One region of the Streptacidiphilus sp. EB129 genome, then DNA from elsewhere that is predicted to be linked to it. Evidence: riboswitches for the same ligand, from Rfam matches in the RefSeq annotation. Region 1 holds a riboswitch; the other holds the start of a gene.
The links. A riboswitch is a leader RNA that binds a small molecule or an ion and turns the genes downstream of it on or off. The one in region 1 is predicted to bind glycine.

Region 1 (3,404 bases):
CACCTGGCCGCCGGCCTCGTGCACCGTCGCGCAGATGTCGGCGATGTTCTCCTCGAACACGCCGTGCGTGGACGGGTAGGTGACCATCAGCACCGAGAGCTGGTCCCGGTGCTGCTCGATCTTGGCGTGCAGGTCCTCGACGTCCACGTCGCCGTCGACCAGGGTCTTCACGACCACGACCCGCATCCCCGCCATCACCGCGCTGGCGGCGTTGGTGCCGTGCGCGGAGGAGGGGATCAGGCAGACGTCACGGCCGGTGTCGCCGTTGGCGTGGTGGTAGGCGCGGACCGCGAGCAGTCCGGCCAGCTCGCCCTGGGAGCCGGCGTTGGGCTGCAGGCTGACCTTGTCGTAGCCGGTGAGCTCGGCGAGCCGGTCCTCCAGCTCGTGGATCAGGGTCAGGTACCCGGCGGCCTGCTGCTCCGGCGCGAAGGGGTGCACCGCGGCGAACTCCGGCCAGGTGACCGGCTCCATCTCGGTGGTCGCGTTGAGCTTCATGGTGCAGGAGCCCAGCGGGATCATGCCGCGGTCCAGCGCGTAGTCCTTGTCGGCGAGCTTGCGCAGGTAGCGCAGCATGCCGGTCTCGGAGCGGTGCGCGTGGAACACCGGGTGGGTGAGGTACTCGTCGGTGCGCAGCAGTGCCTTCGGCAGCCGCTCGCCGGCGGCGGCGTCCAGCGCGTCGACCTCGGCGACGGCGGCGGCCGGGATGCCGAAGGCGGTCCAGACCGCGGCCAGGTCGGCGCGGGTGGTGGTCTCGTCGCAGGCGACGCCGACCAGGTCGGCGTCGACCAGGCGCAGGTTGACCCCGGCCAGGCGGGCCGAGTCGACCACGGCGGCGGCGCGGCCGGGCACCCGGGCGGTGACGGTGTCGAAGAAGGCGTCGTGGACGATCTCGACGTCACCCGCGCGCAGGCCCTCGGCCAGCACGGTGGCGTAGCGATGGGTGCGGGCGGCGATGTCGCGCAGCCCGTCCGGGCCGTGGTAGACCGCGTACATCGAGGCCATCACGGCGAGCAGCACCTGGGCGGTGCAGATGTTGCTGGTGGCCTTCTCGCGGCGGATGTGCTGCTCGCGGGTCTGCAGGGCGAGCCGGTAGGCACGGTTGCCGTCGGCGTCGACGGAGACGCCGACCAGGCGGCCGGGCAGGCTGCGGGCGTACTCGGCGCGGACGGCCATGTAGCCGGCGTGCGGTCCGCCGAAGCCCATCGGCACGCCGAAGCGCTGGGTGGTGCCGATCGCGATGTCCGCGCCCAGCGCGCCGGGCGAGGTGAGCAGGGTCAGGGCCAGCAGGTCGGCGGCGACGGCGACGACCGCGCCCAGGCCGTGCGCCTGCTCGATCACCGGGGCGAGGTCGCGGACCACGCCGGAGGCGCCCGGGTACTGCAGCAGCACGCCGAAGACGCCGCGCTCGGCCAGCTCGGCGGGGATGCCCGCGCTGAGGTCGGCGACCACGGTCTCCACCCCGGTCGGCTCGCACCGGGTCTGGATCACGGCGATGGTCTGCGGCAGGGCGTCGGCGTCGATGACGAACACGCCGCCCTTGACCTTGCCCATCCGGCGGGCCAGCGCGACCGCCTCGGCGGCGGCGGTGCCCTCGTCCAGCAGCGAGGCCCCGGAGGTGGGCAGACCGGTGAGGTCGGAGACCACGGTCTGGAAGTTGATCAGGGCCTCAAGCCGGCCCTGCGAGATCTCCGGCTGGTACGGGGTGTAGGCGGTGTACCAGGAGGGGTTCTCCAGCACGTTGCGCAGGATCACCGGCGGCGTGAAGGTGCCGTGGTACCCCAGTCCGATCATCGAACGCAGCACCTGGTTGCGGTCGGCCAGCGCGCGCAGCTCGGCCAGCACCTCGGCCTCGGAGCGCGCGGCGGGGAGGTCCAGTGCCTCCAGGCTGCGGATCGCGGCCGGCACGGCGGCGGCGGTGAGCTCGTCCAGGCTGGCGTAGCCGACCTGGGCCAGCATCTTCGCCTGCGCTTCGGCGTCGGGGCCGATGTGGCGGTTCTCGAAGGGGCTCGACTGCTCAAGCCCGGAGAGTGTGGACGTCATGGCTGGGGAGCCTCCTGGTCGGACCCGGATGGCACTGTGGGTGTGCCGGGACGACCTCCCCCTCTGTCATGGAACCTGAGAGCTTCACCGGCCGCAGCCGGCTTTCACCGTCGGTGAGGGCCGTGTGGAACAGGCCCTGCTTTCCAGAGTGACCTCGCGCGCGCGGTACGGGTGCCTGAGAGATTCCGGGGAGGAGTTGCTCCTTCGGCGCCGCAGCGGTGCACGGACTCTCCCGCGCGCACTCGACTGGTCGGGGCAAGGGTACCAGCGGGAGTCGGACATCCATCGAATGGAGTAGCGACACACCCGCAATGGCTGCGGGCATTCGACAAATCGATCTTTGTGCCTTTTCGTATGAGTTGACCAGTATTGCCCAGCCCGCCGTGAGGAGTGGACGAGCCGTGCAGACCGAGATCGACCCCAGGGACCTGATCGGCCACAAGGCTGTGGACCGCAACGGCGACAAGATCGGAACGGTGGACGAGGTGTACCTGGACGACGCCACCGGCCAGCCGGAGTGGGCCGCCGTGCGCACCGGGCTGTTCGGTCGCGACGCCTTCGTCCCGCTCGCCACCAGCGAGTTCATCAGCGACGAGCTGCGGGTGCCCTACGAGAAGTCGCAGGTGAAGGACTCCCCCGACTTCGGCGCGGGCCAGCACCTGTCGCCGGCGCAGGAACTGCAGCTGTACCGCTACTACGGTCTTGAGGTTCCGACCGGCGGCCAGGACAGCGGCGCGGGCAGCGCCGGGGGCGCGGCCGGGGACGCCGCGAAGGCCGCCGCCAAGGCGGACCCGGCCTCGACGTCGACCACCGGCACCGTGTCGACCCCGGTGGTCTCCGCGAGCGGCGCGGGCATGGCCGCTCCGGTGGCGGCCACCGTCGCCGCCACCACGGTGCCGTCGCGGGCGGAGGCGCCGCCGCGCCACGACACCGCCGGCACCGCACGCGCGGACGCGGCCCGCATGGAGGCTCCCCGGACGGACGCGCCCCGGATGGACACCAGCCGCACCGCGGCGTTCACCGCCGCGCCGCCCGCCGCACCGCCGCAGAGCCCCGCGGCCACCACCGCGAGCACCCCGGTGGCCAAGCCGGACCCGCTCACCGACCCGCTGCCGGGCAGCGCCGCGCCGAGCCTCGCCAAGGGCGGTGCCGCGCCGTTGGCCTCCCGTACCGCGGAGCAGCAGGCCAACGTGGGGGTCCCCGAGCCGGTCGAATTCGTCTGCCGTGAGGAGCGGCTGGACATCTCCACCGAGTGGCGCGTGCTGGGCCGGGCCCGGCTGCGCAAGTACGTCACCACCGAGCAGGTGGAGCGCCGGGTCCCGGTGATCCGCGAGCGGATCCGGGTCGAGCGGGTGCCGGTCGGC
Region 2 (3,404 bases), on a different contig from region 1:
CGCCGCCGGAAACACCCCGGTCGAAAAACGGAATCGCGCGCACCCGCAGCCAGAGCGCCACCGGGTCGTACGGGTCCGACATCGCCACCGTGGAGACCGCGACTCCCTGCGGCGCGCCGGGCAGGGCGTGCTGCATCATCAGCCGGACCGACTCCACCGCCGGCGGGCTGGAATCGTACAAATCCAGACCGATCACCAGATACGGGCTGCCCCAGGCGGGCTGGACCCAGCCCCGGCGCAGCGATCGGACCGCCGCGGTGCCCTGGGCGGCCTGGTTGAGCAGGGCGTAGAACTGGTCGGCGGCGACCGGCGGCTCGCCGATCGTCAGCGGCCCGGCCGGCAGCCGGTCCAGGCCGCCGGCCACCCGGCGCAGGTCGGCCCAGGGGATGCCGACGCCGCCGCCGGGCTGGTGCGGGTTCAGCCACAGCCCCCAGCGTTCGCGGTAGAGCGAGGCGGCGATCTCACGTCCGGAGGTGATCTGGTGCGCCCGGCTCCAGCCGCTGGCGGCGAGCTGCTCGGCGGAGGTCACACACGGTGCGTAACCGAATCCGCCGACTTCCATGTTCCCGTACTGGGCGTCGGGGCGGCCGGGCTCGCCGTGCCACAGCAGCATCCACACCGAGCCCTCGGCGACGGCCCGCAGCAACCCCTCGTAGGGCTCGAACCGCCCCGGGGCCACCTCCCGCAGCGCGCGCTCGATGGCGCCCCCGCCGGCTGCCTCGACCACTGCCACCTCTCCCCGCGTCGCGTCCCCTGTCCTCTGGCGACTGTCACCCTAGTGGTCGAGTGTCCCCTGACCGAGGGGGACGCGCTCGTAGAACGGCGGCACCGAGGCCACCATCCAGTCCCCCAGCGGATCCTGCGCCACGTCCAGCAGCACGATCCCGACCTCCCAGGGCAGCGGCACCGCGCCGAGCGCGCGGCCCAGCGCCTCGGTGGCCGCCTGCTGGTCCTCCGGCCGCCAGCTGTCCAGCTCGACGCCGACGAACAGCTTCTCGGGTTCGCCCTCGACCTGCACCAGTGCCCGACGTGCCGTCAGCACCTGCGGCGTGCGGCAGAGTTCGCCGACGCAGGCGGCGAGGAACTCCACCGGGTCCTGGTGCGGCCCGGGCTCCCGCAGACCCACCCGGGCGCCGGCCGGCGCTCCCGGCGTCCCGGGGCCGGTGCCCGCGCCGGCTCCGCCGACCGGCCCGCCGCAGAGCTCGGCCACCCCGGTCGCCGGGATCGGGATGCCGACCGCGCCCTCGGGATTGACCACGATGCCCACGCCCAGCGGCATCCCCTGCGCCAGCTCGCGGACCGGGGCGATGGTGAACGACATCTGCCCGGCGATCCGGCGCAGCTGCTCCTCGGAGCTGAACACCGGCACGAAGGGCTGGCCGGCCAGTTCGGTGGTGGGCAGCTCCAGGGTCGCCCCGTCGTACCCGCCACCGCCCGGCAGCGGCACCCACACCTGGCTGCGCCGCAGCACCTCGACCACGCGCGGGGTGGCCCCCGGGTCGCCGATCGCGGCGGTGAGCACCTGCTCCAGCTCGTTCGCCGGCCAGCCGCTCTGTGCCGGAATGCTCGCGGCCGCCATGCTCTGGGCCGCCATGCTCGCGGCCGCCATGCTCTGGGCCGGATCGCCCGCGGTGTCCGTGGGGTACTGCATCTGCGTGACCGCCGTTCCCTGCTGCCCGTCACCAAGCCCTGCCGGTACCGCCCGGCGGGTTCCACCGGCGTACCGGTACGCCGCAGGATAGCGACAGCGGGTCGGCGCGCGGGGCCGGCAGCACCGGACGCGTGCTGCGCGGGGCGCGCCCAGCGTGCCATGATGAGCGCGACCAACAACTCCACACCGGCCGATCGACCCCGCGCGGGAGAGCCAGGCCAGTCCCCGTCCGCATGGACCAGGACTGCAGTCGGCGCCGAAGGAGCAAGCCCTCCCCGGAATCTCTCAGGCACAGATACCGCACGGGCTAGGCAGATCTGGAAAGCGGTCATGCCGCCGCGGCTCGCCCGCTGCCATGCCCCACCCACGGTGCAAGCCGCGTCCCTGCTCCCTGTGGAGCGGTCCGACGCGGTGAAGCTCTCAGGTTGCGACGACAGAGGGGGAGCCCCTGCCGCAGCATGCCTTCCTTGAGAGAGCACGAGGAGCACCACCGATGTCAGCTGAGAACGCAGACCTCCGCCTCACCGCCCTGGACGCCGTCCATCGGGCCCTCGGCGCGACCATGACCGACTTCGCCGGCTGGGACATGCCGCTGCGCTACGGCAGCGAGCGCGAGGAGCACCTCGCCGTCCGCACCAGGGCCGGACTGTTCGACCTCTCGCACATGGGCGAGATCACCGTCACCGGGCCGCAGGCCGCCGAGCTGCTCGACTACTCGCTGGTCGGCTTCGTCTCCGCACTGGACCTGAACCGCGCCCGCTACACCATGATCTGCGCGGCCGACGGCGGCATCCTGGACGACCTGATCGTCTACCGCACCGGTGCGGAGGAGTTCCTGGTCGTCGCCAACGCCTCCAACGCCCAGCTGGTGCTGGACGAGCTGACGGCCCGGGCGGCCGGTTTCGACGCGGTGGTGCGCGACGACCGCGACGCCTACGCGCTGATCGCGATCCAGGGTCCGCAGGCCACCGCGATCCTGGCCCCGCTGACCGAGGCGGACCTGCCCGGGCTGAAGTACTACACCGCGCTGCCCGCCACCGTGGCCGGCCGCCCCGCGCTGCTGGCCCGTACCGGCTACACCGGTGAGGACGGCTTCGAGCTGTTCCTGGCCCCGGACGACGCCGAGCACGTGTGGACCACACTGTCCGCCGCCGGCGCCGACGCGGGTCTGATCCCCTGCGGCCTCTCCTGCCGCGACACGCTGCGCCTGGAGGCGGGCATGCCGCTGTACGGGCACGAGCTCAGCACCTCGCTGACCCCCTTCGACGCCGGCCTGGGCCGGGTGGTCCGGTTCGACAAGACGAGCAACGACGGCGCGTTCGTCGGCCGCGCGGCGCTGGAGAAGGCCGCCGAGCAGGCCGCCGCCACCCCTCCGCGGGTGCTGGTCGGTCTGGTCTCCCCCGGACGCCGGGTGCCGCGCGCCGAGATGAACGTGGTCACCGCGGACGGCGCGGGCACGGTCATCGGCTCGATCACCTCCGGCGCCCCCTCCCCCACCCTGGGCAAGCCGATCGCGATGGCGTACGTGGACGCGGCGCACGCCACCCCGGGCGGCACGGTCGCGGTGGACGTCCGCGGCACCCACGAGCCGGTCGAGGTCGTGGCGCTGCCGTTCTACAAGCGAGCCCGCTGAATCACGCCCGCTGAGGCGACTCCCGCGGACGCAGTCCTGCTGACGCAGGCCCGCTGACGCGGGTCAGCCGACGCCGAGCCCCGCCGGCTCCGCCCCGCACCGCCCCCTCCGGGGGGCCGT

Region 2: it holds a riboswitch for glycine, as region 1 does, so the genes downstream of both, gcvT (glycine cleavage system aminomethyltransferase GcvT) here and gcvP (aminomethyl-transferring glycine dehydrogenase) in region 1, are expected to answer to the same signal.

Annotation. Positions count from the first base shown of each region.
Region 1 is NZ_JBGCCS010000016.1:11,991-15,394, reverse strand. Features, by position in the region: gene gcvP (aminomethyl-transferring glycine dehydrogenase) at 1-2,040, opposite strand, end outside; glycine riboswitch at 2,194-2,285, opposite strand; gene ABH925_RS20350 (PRC and DUF2382 domain-containing protein) at 2,442-3,404, shown strand, end outside.
Region 2 is NZ_JBGCCS010000005.1:217,501-220,904, reverse strand. Features, by position in the region: gene ABH925_RS08785 (enhanced serine sensitivity protein SseB C-terminal domain-containing protein) at 1-733, opposite strand, end outside; gene ABH925_RS08780 (enhanced serine sensitivity protein SseB) at 776-1,651, opposite strand; glycine riboswitch at 1,847-1,962, shown strand; gene gcvT (glycine cleavage system aminomethyltransferase GcvT) at 2,145-3,284, shown strand.